4 regions of the Shimwellia blattae DSM 4481 genome follow, and region 3 is predicted to be linked to each of the others. Evidence: predicted binding sites of a transcription regulator. Region 3 holds the regulator's gene; each other region holds the start of a gene.
What was found. Region 3 encodes CRP, which controls carbon source genes, mostly activating them, when cyclic AMP is high. Its sites were predicted from a motif close to ATGTGANNNNNNTCACAT; they were not measured.

Region 1 (3,184 bases), 330 kb from region 3:
TCCGTTGCCACGCGAACATCCGTCGGAACCGGGATATCACAGGTGGTCAGCAGGCGTTTGGCTTCATCAACCAGGTCTGCTTCGTACAGGGATTTACCCACATTGTGGCCCTGTGCGGCAATAAAGGTGTTGGCAATACCGCCGCCGACGATCAGCTGGTCAGCGATTTTGGACAGGGAGTCCAGCACGGTCAGTTTGGTAGAAACTTTAGAACCACCAACGATGGCAACCATCGGGCGGGCTGGCTCTTTGAGCGCTTTACCCAGCGCGTCCAGCTCAGCAGCCAGCAGCGGACCGGCACAGGCGACATCAGCAAAACGGCCTACACCGTGGGTAGATGCCTGAGCGCGGTGCGCAGTACCGAAAGCATCCATTACGTATACGTCGCACAGTGCGGCGTATTTTTTAGACAGGGTTTCGTCGTCTTTCTTCTCGCCTTTGTTAAAGCGCACGTTTTCCAGCACAACCAGTTCACCGGCGGCAACGTCCACACCGTCCAGGTAGTCTTTTGCCAGACGTACCGGAGCAGACAGTTTGTCTTTCAGGTAGTTAACAACCGGCAGCAGAGAGAATTCTTCGTTGTACTCACCTTCAGTCGGGCGGCCAAGGTGGGAAGTTACCATCACTTTCGCACCCTGTTTCAGGGCCAGCTCGATAGTCGGCAGAGATGCACGGATACGCGCATCAGAGGTAACTTTACCGTCTTTTACCGGCACGTTCAGATCAGAACGGATCAGTACGCGTTTACCCGCCAGATCCAGATCGGTCATCTTAATTACAGACATGGTGAATCCTCTCGTTGATTCTAAAAGTTTTGCAGGCGCAACCCGCGCCTTACCTGAAACCTGTCGTCGCCATTGCTAACGTGGTGTCGAGCATCCGGTTAGCAAAGCCCCATTCATTATCGCACCAGACTAAGGTTTTAATCAGATGCTCACCGCTGACCCGCGTCTGGGTGCCATCCACAATGGCACTGTGCGGATCATGGTTAAAATCTATCGAGACCAACGGTAATTCCGTATAGTCAACTATACCACGAAATACCCCGCTCGCTGCTTTTTGGAATAACTGGTTGATATCCCCGGGGTTCACCTTCTGCGCCACCGTCACGCTGAGGTCGATTGCCGTGACATTAATCGTCGGCACCCGCACGGCGATTGCCTCAAAACGGTCGCAGAATTTAGGGAAAATACGCGTAATACCCGCCGCAAGGCGCGTATCGACCGGAATGATCGACTGGCTTGCCGCCCGGGTGCGGCGCAGGTCCGGGTGATAGGCATCAATAACCTGTTGATCGTGCATTGCCGAGTGGATCGTGGTCACCGTGCCGGACTCAATGCCGAACGCGTCATCCAGCAGCTTAATCACCGGAATAATACAGTTTGTCGTACAGGAGGCGTTAGAGACGATACGGTGCTCTGGCTGCAGCTGGCGATGGTTGACCCCATACACCACGGTGGCGTCCAGATCCGCGCCACCCGGGTGGGAAAACAGCACTTTCTTCGCGCCCGCGGCAAGATGCATCTCACCGTCGGCCCGGCTGCCGTATACCCCGGTACAATCCAGCACCACATCTACCCCCAGCTCCCGCCAGGGAAGCCCCGCAGGATCGCGCTCATGCAGGATACGGATAGCGTCATCACCCACCCATAGCAGATCTTGTTGCTGGCGGACATCCCACGCAAAACGCCCATGGCTGGTGTCGTATTTGAGAAGATGGGCCATCCCTTCGGCGGCGGCCAGCTCATTAATGGCAACGACTGAGATTTCCGCCCGGCGCCCGGATTCATACAAAGCACGAACCACGTTACGCCCGATGCGTCCAAAGCCGTTAATTGCTATGCGTATGGTCATAGGTCTCCTGCAAGGCACTCCTGGAAAGAATGACTGACAGAGTAATCCAGCAGCATTCGTAGTGGAACCTTACCTGTAAAACAGTGTGACTGATTGATTAATAATCGAACATTCAGCCAACTGAAACGCTTCAGCCAGAATAAGCGAAAGCAGGAATAAAAGGAATCAGCCTGCCGGCAGTCAGTGCGGTAATCTGATCTACATCACATTTTTCCCCGGGTACGGTCGCCGGGAGCCAAAAAAAACGGGCCGCCAGAGCGACCCGTTTTAAACGCATTATTCACGCGATTACAGCAGCGCTTTCGCTTTGCTGAGCACGTTCTCAACCGTAAAGCCGAACTCTTTAAACAGCAGCTCTGCCGGTGCAGATTCCCCGAAGGTGGTCATGCCGACAATCGCGCCGTTCAGGCCGGTGTACTTGAACCAGTAGTCCGCGATACCCGCTTCAATGGCCACGCGGGCAGAAACCGCTTTCGGCAGTACCGCTTCGCGGTAGGCTGCATCCTGCTTGTCGAACACGTCAGTAGACGGCATGGAAACCACGCGCGCGTTAACGCCTTCGGCAGTCAGTTTTTCCCATGCGGCAACGGCCAGTTCCACTTCAGAACCCGTCGCGATAAAGATAAGCTGCGGCTGACCGGCGCAATCTTTCAGAATATATCCCCCACGGGCGATATCTGCCAGCTGCTGCGCGCTGCGCTCCTGCTGGGCCAGGTTCTGGCGGGACAGGATAAGCGCGGTCGGGCCATCTTTACGCTCAACGCCATATTTCCAGGCGGCAGCGGTTTCCACCTGGTCACACGGACGCCATGTGCTCATGTTCGGCGTCAGGCGCAGAGAAGCCACCTGCTCTACCGGCTGGTGGGTCGGGCCATCTTCACCCAGACCGATAGAGTCATGGGTGTAGACCATCACCTGGCGCTGTTTCATCAGGGCCGCCATACGCACCGCGTTACGGGCATATTCCACGAACATCAGGAAGGTGGAGGTGTACGGCAGGAAGCCACCGTGCAGCGAGATACCGTTCGCGATAGCGGTCATCCCGAATTCGCGCACGCCGTAGTGAATATAGTTACCGGCAGGATCTTCGTTCAGCGCCCGGGAGCCAGACCACAGGGTCAGGTTAGACGGGGCCAGGTCGGCAGAGCCGCCGAGGAATTCCGGCAGTAACGGGCCAAAGGCTTCAATCGCGTTCTGGGAGGCTTTACGGCTGGCGATTTTCGCCGGGTTGGCCTGCAGTTTTTCGATAACAGCCTGCGCCTGAGCGTCGAAATCAGCCGGCATGTCACCGCTCATGCGGCGGGTGAATTCAGCCGCTTCCTGAGGGAAG
Region 2 (3,184 bases), 1.9 Mb from region 3:
TGCAGGGCCGCAGCCTGAAAGATCTCGATGTGTTCACCCCGCCGACGTTTGATGACGAAGAAGTGGCCGAGCACACCAACCTGGAGACCCACTTTATCGACTCCAGCGGTCTTATCTCCTGGGATCTGTTTAAGCAGGATGCGGACTACCCGTTTGTGGACTGGAACTTCTCCGGCACTACGGAGCAGGAGTTTGCCACGCTGATGGCTATCTTCCGCGCTGAGGGTAAAGAGGTCTATATCGCCGATTACGAACATCTTGATGTCTACGCCTGCCGTATCCTGGTGCCGGGCATGTCGGATATCTACCCGGCAGAAGATCTGTGGCTGGCGAACAACAATATGGGCAGCCATCTGCGCGAAACGATCCTCAGCCTGCCGGGCAGTAACTGGGATAAAGCAGACTACCTGGCGCTGATTGAGCAATTAGACGAAGAAGGCCACGACGATTTTACCCGGGTGCGCGAGCTGCTGGGCCTGGCGACCGGTCCGGATAACGGCTGGTACACCCTGCGCATCGGTGAGCTCAAAGCGATGCTGGCCCTGGCGGGCGGTGATCTGGAGCAGGCGCTAATCTGGACGGAATGGACCATGGAGTTCAACGGCTCGGTCTTCAGCCCGGCGCGGGCCAACTATTACCGCTGCCTGCAAACGCTTCTGCTGCTCAATGAAGAAGAGGAGCGCCAGCCGCTGCAGTATCTGAACGCGTTTGTGCGTATGTATGGTGCCCAGACGGTAGAGGACGCCAGCGCGGCAATCAGCGGTGAAGCGCCGTTCTACGGGCTGCAGCCCGCAGGTGATGACCTGCAGGGCTTCCCGGCGCATCAGGCGCTGCTGGCCGCTTATGAGAAGCTGCAGCGTGCCAAAGCCCGGTGGGCAGCCGCACAGCCGGCCTGATACCACTTTGGTATAGGATAATTCCTGGCTATCCGCTATATTACGGGGCGCAAAATTGCCCCGTCTTTTTTATTCCACGGGTAATAACGTTTTAAATGTAATGGCATGGTTAACCATGGGTAAATAAAATAACAAACCCGGGCCGTGTTGCTACCTTTACTCATTATTATTCAATATTTTTTCACTATTTCAGGAGGGAGCACCGGCTATCTTCAACATATATAATAATTTTTAAAATTTATTTTTATCAGGATAATCAAAAACTTACTCCGAAAATCAGCAATAACCCTGCGTTTTTCGGGCCCGTTAGCTAGGTGACATATGATCTGCATCAAATTTTACTCTATAATGCTTTGTTAGTATCTGGTCGCCGAATTAATAAAGAGAGAGTTAGTGTGAAAGCTGACAACCCTTTTGATCTATTGCTTCCTCCTGCGATGGCGAAAGTCGCCGAAGAAGCTGGTGTCTATAAAGCAACAAAACAACCGTTAACGACATTTTATTTGGCAATCACCGCTGGCGTATTTATTTCTATCGCCTTCGTTTTTTACATCACCGCAACCACCGGCGCCGCGGCTATGCCCTTCGGTATCACGAAGCTGATTGGTGGTCTATGCTTCTCACTGGGCTTGATCCTGTGTGTTATCTGCGGTGCTGATCTGTTTACTTCAACCGTTTTGATAGTCGTAGCAAAAGCCAGTGGCAGAATCACCTGGGGACAGCTGGCGCGTAACTGGGTTAACGTTTATGTTGGCAACCTGGTCGGGGCCCTGCTCTTTGTGGCGCTGATTTGGCTATCCGGCCAGCATATGACAGCAAATGGTGCCTGGGGTCTGAATGTGCTGCAGACCGCGGATCATAAAGTGCATCATACGTTTGTTGAGGCGGTCTGCCTTGGCATTCTGGCGAACCTGATGGTCTGCCTGGCGGTGTGGATGAGTTACTCCGGCCGCAGCCTGATGGACAAAATGTTCGCCATGATTCTGCCGGTAGCGATGTTCGTTGCCAGCGGTTTTGAGCACAGTATCGCAAACATGTTCATGATCCCAATGGGTATCGTGATCCGTGATTTCGCAACGCCGGAGTTCTGGACAGCAATTGGGTCCACCCCGGAGAATTTTTCACACCTGACTGTAGCGAATTTCATTACTGATAACCTGATTCCGGTAACTATCGGGAACATTATTGGTGGCGGTTTGTTAGTTGGGTTGACTTACTGGGTAATTTACCTGCGCGGCGGCGATAAACACTGAGTTTTCGTCACCGGGTAGTAAATAAGATATCCACACTAGAAGGTAGGTGTTAAATGTCCGAGCTTAATGAAATGTTTGCTAAAGCCTGGGAAGGTTTTACTGCGGGTGACTGGCAGAATGGGGTCAACCTGCGTGACTTCATCCAGAAAAACTACACTCCTTATGAAGGTGACGAGTCCTTCCTGGCAGGTGCAACTGATGCAACTACCAAACTGTGGGCAAAAGTCATGGAAGGCATCAAAATCGAAAACAGCACTCACGCGCCTGTTGATTTTGATACCTCTGTAATCAGCACCATCATTTCTCACGATGCTGGTTATATCAACAAGGATCTGGAAAAAGTTGTTGGTCTGCAGACTGAAGCTCCGCTGAAACGTGGTCTGATCGCGTTCGGTGGTATCAAAATGGTTGAAAACTCCTGCAAGGCTTACAACCGTACTCTGGACCCAGAAGTTAAAAAAATCTTTACTGAATACCGCAAAACTCACAACCAGGGCGTGTTCGATGTGTACACTCCGGACATCCTGCGTTGCCGTAAAGCCGGTATCCTGACCGGTCTGCCGGATGCTTACGGCCGTGGCCGTATCATCGGTGACTACCGTCGTATCGCCGTATACGGCATCGACTACCTGATGAAAGACAAATTCGCTCAGTTCACTTCCCTGCAGTCCAAACTGGAAAGCGGTAAAGATCTGGAAGCGGTTATTCGTCAGCGTGAAGAAATCGCCGACCAGCATCGCGCTCTGGGTCAGATCAAAGAAATGGCTGCTAAATACGGCTGCGATATCTCTGGTCCGGCTACCAACGCTCAGGAAGCTGCTCAGTGGACTTACTTCGGTTACCTGGCTGCCGTTAAATCTCAGAACGGTGCTGCAATGTCCTTCGGTCGTGTATCCAGCTTCCTGGATATCTACATCGAACGTGACCTGAAAGCCGGTAAACTGACTGAAGAACAGGCTCAGGAAATCGTTGACCACCTGATCATGAAACTGCGTATGGTTCGCTTCCTGCGTACCCCGGAATATGATGAACTGT
Region 3 (3,184 bases):
ATCTCCCTGGCGGCAATTACGCATTTTGCCGGGCAGCTACCCATACTCGGTGTCTGCCTGGGCCACCAGGCCATAGCCCAGGCGTTCGGTGCCCGTATTGTGCGGGCCGGGCAGGTGATGCACGGTAAAACATCGCCGGTGACGCATCATCATCAGGGGGTTTTTCATGGCCTGAATAACCCGCTGACTGTCACCCGCTACCACTCGCTGGTGGTGGAGCCCGGCTCCCTGCCGGACTGTTTCGAGGTGACCGCCCGTAGCGATGACGGTGAAATTATGGGGATCCGCCACCGGGAGTGGGATCTGGAAGGGGTGCAGTTCCACCCGGAAAGCATCCTCAGCGAGCAGGGCCACGCGCTGCTGGCCAATTTCCTCAGGCGCTGAATTTTTATTGCCATTAAATGATTTTTTATGCATATTTTGTGATTATCTTTTCATGTCGCAGTACGCATAAAATGGATGGTCACGAATGGCAACTGAACAATCAGCAATTACCCGCGCTACTTTTGATGAAGTTATTCTGCCGATTTATGCGCCGGCAGAATTTATTCCGGTAAAAGGCCAGGGAAGCCGGGTGTGGGATCAGGCCGGGAAAGAGTATATCGATTTTGCCGGGGGGATCGCGGTGACCGCGCTGGGGCATTGCCACCCGGCGCTGGTGGCGGCGCTGATCGACCAGGGGCAGACCTTATGGCACACCAGCAATGTCTTCACCAATGAGCCTGCCCTCACTCTGGGCAAAAAACTCACCGGGGCCACCTTCGCCGAGCGCGTGGTGTTCCTGAACTCCGGGACAGAGGCGAACGAAACCGCGTTTAAACTGGCCCGCTACTACGCAAGCACCCGCCACAGCCCGTACAAAACCAAAATTATCGCTTTTCACCACGCCTTCCATGGCCGCTCACTGTTTACCGTGTCGGTTGGTGGCCAGCCTAAGTATTCCGATGGCTTCGGGCCGAAACCGGCCGATATTGTCCATGTGCCGTTTAATGATTTAGCCGCCGTGAAAGCGGTCATCGATGATCATACCTGTGCCGTTGTGGTGGAGCCTGTCCAGGGGGAGGGCGGGGTCTGCGCGGCAACGCCGGCGTTTTTGCAGGGGCTGCGTGACCTGTGCGACGAGTACCAGGCCCTGCTGGTCTTTGATGAGGTGCAGTGCGGCATGGGCCGCTGCGGCGAGCTGTTTGCTTATATGCACTACGGGGTGACCCCGGACATTCTGACCAGCGCCAAAGCGATTGGCGGCGGCTTCCCGGTGAGCGCCATGCTGACCACCGAAGAGATAGCCTCTGCCTTCCATGTGGGCTCGCACGGCTCCACTTACGGGGGCAACCCGCTGGCCTGTGCGGTGGCGAATGCGGCATTTGATATTATCAACACGCCTGAGGTGCTGGGCGGTGTTCACCATAAACGGGATCTGATGGTGAAGCATCTGCACCGTATCGACGAGCAGTACGATGTCTTTAGTGATATTCGCGGTATGGGGCTGCTTATTGGCGCCGGGCTGAAGCCGACATTCCGGGGTAAGGCGCGGGATATTCTGTACGCCGCGGCAGAGGCCGGGGTGATGGTGCTCAATGCCGGGCCGGATGTGATGCGTTTTACACCGGCGCTCAATATTGACGACAGGGATATTGACGACGGGATGGCCCGCTTTGCGGATGCGGTTGCCCGGGTGGCTCAGGGCCTGTAGCAGGCAGAAAAAAGGCGCGTTGCCGGTGGCACGCGCCCTGTAAGACGGCGGGATTAACGGGTCCCGTAAACGACGATGGTTTTACCGTGGGCAGAGATCAGGTTCTGATCTTCAAGCATCTTCAGGATGCGGCCTACGGTCTCGCGGGAGCAGCCGACAATCTGGCCAATTTCCTGACGGGTAATTTTGATCTGCATACCATCCGGGTGGGTCATGGCATCCGGCTGTTTAGCCAGGTTCAGTAAGGTCTGTGCGATACGACCGGTCACATCCAGGAAGGCCAGGTTACCCACTTTTTCTGAGGTGACCTGCAGACGGCGGGCCATCTGTGAAGAGAGGCGCATCAGGATATCCGGGTTAACCTGAATCAGCTGGCGGAATTTCTTATAGGAAATTTCAGCAACTTCACAGGCTGTTTTGGCGCGTACCCAGGCACTACGTTCCTGACCTTCTTCAAACAGACCCAGTTCGCCGATAAAATCGCCCTGGTTCAGGTAGGACAGGATCATCTCTTTGCCTTCTTCATCTTTGATCAGAACGGCAACGGAGCCTTTGACAATGTAATACAGGGTTTCCGCCTTTTCGCCCTGATGAATCAGCGTACTCTTCGATGGATACTTATGAATGTGGCAATGGGACAAAAACCATTCGAGAGTCGGGTCGGTTTGCGGTTTGCCAAGCACCATGCGCAATTATCCTCTTGTTATCTTGACTCCAAAGCGCGGGTTCTGCCGTCTCTGGGGCTGCAATCGTTAAATAATCCCCACCCTGGGGTAACCGGCAGAGGGTCTGCCTCTGTGAACTGATGTTCCTGTTCGCGTATCCGCATTGTGCGGTGGGTGTATTGCTACACATCCTGGTTGTTTTAGCATAGGTTTCCGAAAGTGTCTCCTGTTGTCTCGCTTCAGCTTGACCCAGGTCGTCTTCTGTTGCCTGTTTTCTTTCAGGCGCATACCCTTGTAGAAAAGTTTTGTCCACGGAGTAATAAAAATGCAAGCAAGAGTTAAATGGGTTGAGAGCCTGACATTCCTCGGGGAGTCCGCTTCCGGGCATCAGGTTTTGATGGATGGCAACTCCGGCGATAAAGCGCCAAGCCCGATGGAGATGCTGTTAATGGCCGCCGGTGGCTGTAGCGCCATTGACGTGGTGTCTATTTTGCAAAAGGGCCGCCAGGATGTGAGCGACTGCGAAGTGAAGCTGACTTCGGAGCGCCGTGAAGAGGCACCGCGCCTGTTTACGCATATTAATCTGCATTTCGTGGTGACCGGCCATGAACTGAAAGACAGCGCAGTGGCGCGCGCGGTGGAGCTGTCTGCGGAGAAGTATTGCTCAGTCTCGCTGATGCTGGGTAAAGCGGTAAATATTACCCACTCCTACGAAGTGGTTGAGAAGTAACAGAGTGTACCTGCCGGGCAGTGCGTAACAGATTGCCCGGCGGCACTTAGCGAATCTCCGGGCGCTGTAGCCCGCCGTCGGTAATTTTCTTCCCTT
Region 4 (3,184 bases), 350 kb from region 3:
CCTTATATACCCTCAGAGAGTGTCTTTCTGGTCAGTTCGGTTTTGGTGTTGAGCGTGACGCGGTATTTGGCTTTCTGTCGCTGATATTCTGGTTATTAATCCTGGTCGTTTCGGTGAAGTATCTCTCTTTCGTGATGCGGGCCGATAACGCCGGTGAAGGTGGGATCCTGACGCTGATGTCGCTTGCCGGACGCAACACGTCAGCCAGAACCACCTCGATCCTGGTGATTATGGGGCTGGTGGGCGGCAGCTTCTTTTATGGTGAGGTGGTCATTACCCCGGCCATTTCGGTGATGTCGGCCATTGAAGGGCTGGAGATCGCCGCACCAGCGCTGGATGCCTACATCGTGCCACTGGCGGTGTCGGTACTCACCCTGCTGTTTATTATCCAGAAGCACGGCACCGGTATGGTGGGCAAACTGTTTGCCCCTATTATGCTGACCTGGTTTCTGGTGCTGTCGGTGCTGGGGTTGCGCAGCATTATCGCCAACCCGGAGGTTCTCCAGGCGCTGAACCCTCTATGGGCAGTAAACTTCTTCCTGGAGTACAAAGTCATCTCGTTTGTGGCGCTGGGGGCGGTTGTACTCTCGATTACCGGGGTGGAGGCGCTGTATGCGGATATGGGGCACTTTGGTAAGTTGCCTATTCGTATCGCCTGGTTTGCGGCGGTGCTGCCCGCGCTGGTGCTGAACTACTTCGGCCAGGGGGCATTGCTGCTGAAGAACCCGGAAGCCATCAAAAACCCGTTCTTTTTACTGGCGCCGGACTGGGCGCTGATCCCGCTGCTGGTACTGGCGACACTTGCCACGGTGATTGCCTCTCAGGCGGTGATTTCCGGCGTATTCTCGCTGACCCGGCAGGCGGTGCGCCTGGGGTATCTCTCCCCGATGCGTATTATCCATACCTCGGAGATGGAGTCCGGGCAGATCTACATTCCGTTCATCAACTGGCTGCTGTATGTGGCGGTGGTGATTGTGATTGTTAACTTCGAGCACTCCAGTAATCTGGCGGCGGCTTACGGGATTGCGGTTACCGGCACCATGGTGCTGACCTCTATACTCTCCTGCACGGTGGCCCGGAAAAACTGGCACTGGAATAAATTCCTGGTCCTGTTTATCGGTATGGTCTTCCTGTCTATCGATATCCCGCTGTTTTCGGCAAACGTGGATAAAATCGTCTCCGGTGGCTGGCTGCCCCTGAGCCTGGGCCTGGTGATGTTCATCATTATGACCACCTGGAAAAGCGAGCGCTTCCGCCTGCTGCGCCGGATGCACGAGCACGGTAACTCACTGGAGGCGATGATAGCCTCGCTTGAGAAATCACCGCCGGTGCGGGTGCCGGGAACGGCCGTGTTTATGTCCCGGGCGCTGAATGTGATCCCCTTTGCCCTGTTGCATAACCTCAAGCACAACAAAGTGCTGCATGAGCGGGTGATTTTACTGACCCTGCGCACCGAGGATGCCCCCTACGTGCACAACGTGCGCCGGGTACAGATAGAGCAACTCTCGCCGACCTTCTGGCGGGTGGTGGCCAGCTACGGCTGGCGGGAAACGCCGAATGTTGAAGAGGTGTTCCACCGCTGTGGTCTGGAAGGGCTGAGCTGCCGGATGATGGAAACCTCGTTCTTTATGTCGCACGAGTCGCTGATTATTGGTGACCGGCCGCTCTATCTGCGCCTGCGCGGTAAGCTGTTCTTGCTGTTGCAGCGTAATGCGCTGCGCGCGCCGGACCAGTTTGAAATTCCGCCTAACCGGGTGATTGAGCTGGGGACCCAGGTCGAAATCTGATAATCCTGAAACCCTCCGTAATGGAGGGTTTTTTATTCACTTTATGTCCGGCGTCAGCGAAACGTTTCGATAACGATCACATTTTCACGCATCCCCGCTTGTGAACACTTTTTACCCTCTTCTACACTTTCCGCTAGCGAAACGTTTCGCTAGCGGAGTGAGCAGAGAATATGAAGAAAGGCACTGTACTCAACGCCGAGATTTCCGGCGTGATTTCCCGTCTGGGGCATACGGATACCCTGACCATTGGTGATGCGGGGTTACCGGTTCCGCCGGCAACACAGCGGATCGATATGGCGCTGACCCACGGTGTCCCCTCTTTCCTGGCGGTATTTGATGTGGTGACCAGCGAAATGCAGGTTGAGTCCGCCATTCTGGCCAGTGAAATTCAGCATATGAATCCGCAACTCCACGCTGACGTGCTCAGCCGTATTGAGCAACTGCAACAACACCAGGGCAACACCATAACAATTCACTATCTTCCCCATGAACAGTTTAAGCAGCAAACGGCCACCAGCCGCGCGGTGATCCGCAGCGGGGAGTGCACCCCGTATGCGAACGTTATTCTGTGTGCTGGCGTGACCTTCTGAGATGGTTATGGACGCATTATTACAACTAAAAGGGATCGATAAATCGTTCCCGGGCGTTAAGGCTCTTTCCGGCGCTGCGCTCAATGTCTACCCCGGGCGGGTGATGGCGCTGGTGGGTGAAAACGGCGCCGGTAAATCCACCATGATGAAAGTGCTGACCGGGATTTACACCCGCGATGCAGGTTCACTGCTGTGGCTTGGCAAAGAGACCACCTTCAACGGGCCAAAAGCCTCTCAGGAAGCGGGGATCGGGATTATCCATCAGGAACTTAACCTGATCCCGGAGCTGACAGTGGCGGAAAATATCTTCCTGGGGCGTGAATTTGTCAGCCGCTTTGGGCGTATCGACTGGAAAAAGATGCGTGCCGAAGCCGATAAATTGCTGGCGAAACTTAACTTACGTTTTGACAGCCAGGTACTGGTCGGCTCTCTGTCCATTGGCGACCAGCAAATGGTTGAAATCGCGAAAGTGCTGAGCTTTGAGTCGAAGGTCATCATTATGGATGAACCGACAGACGCACTGACCGACACCGAAACCGACTCTCTGTTTCGGGTGATTCGTGAGCTTAAAGCGCAGGGACGCGGTATTGTTTATATCTCTCACCGTATGAAAGAGATTTTCGAGATCTGCGATGATGTCACCGTATTTCGCGACGGGCAGTTCATTGCCGAGCGTGAAGTGGCAAGCCTTACGGAAGACAGCCTGATCGAAATGATGGTCGGCCGTAAGCTCGAAGATCAGTACCCCCATATTAAACACCAGTCCGGAGAGGTGCGCCTGCGGGTGGATAACCTTTCCGGGCCGGG

Region 1: a site for CRP is predicted at 2,046-2,063, ahead of epd (erythrose-4-phosphate dehydrogenase). Genes of this name have one in related genera too.
Region 2: a site for CRP is predicted at 1,216-1,233, ahead of focA (formate transporter FocA). Genes of this name have one in related genera too.
Region 4: a site for CRP is predicted at 1,852-1,869, ahead of rbsD (D-ribose pyranase). Genes of this name have one in related genera too.

What each region holds. Positions count from the first base shown of each region.
Region 1 is NC_017910.1:617,568-620,751, reverse strand. It holds gene pgk (phosphoglycerate kinase) at 1-785, opposite strand, end outside; gene epd (erythrose-4-phosphate dehydrogenase) at 835-1,854, opposite strand; gene tkt (transketolase) at 2,143-3,184, opposite strand, start outside.
Region 2 is NC_017910.1:2,582,335-2,585,518, forward strand. It holds gene ycaO (30S ribosomal protein S12 methylthiotransferase accessory factor YcaO) at 1-896, shown strand, start outside; gene focA (formate transporter FocA) at 1,292-2,149, shown strand; gene pflB (formate C-acetyltransferase) at 2,203-3,184, shown strand, end outside.
Region 3 is NC_017910.1:289,081-292,264, forward strand. It holds gene pabA (aminodeoxychorismate synthase component 2) at 1-384, shown strand, start outside; gene argD (bifunctional acetylornithine/succinyldiaminopimelate transaminase) at 470-1,693, shown strand; gene crp (cAMP-activated global transcriptional regulator CRP) at 1,747-2,379, opposite strand; gene EBL_RS01240 (OsmC family protein) at 2,684-3,088, shown strand; gene EBL_RS01245 (phosphoribulokinase) at 3,135-3,184, opposite strand, start outside.
Region 4 is NC_017910.1:4,099,090-4,102,273, reverse strand. It holds gene kup (low affinity potassium transporter Kup) at 1-1,787, shown strand, start outside; gene rbsD (D-ribose pyranase) at 1,958-2,377, shown strand; gene rbsA (ribose ABC transporter ATP-binding protein RbsA) at 2,385-3,184, shown strand, end outside.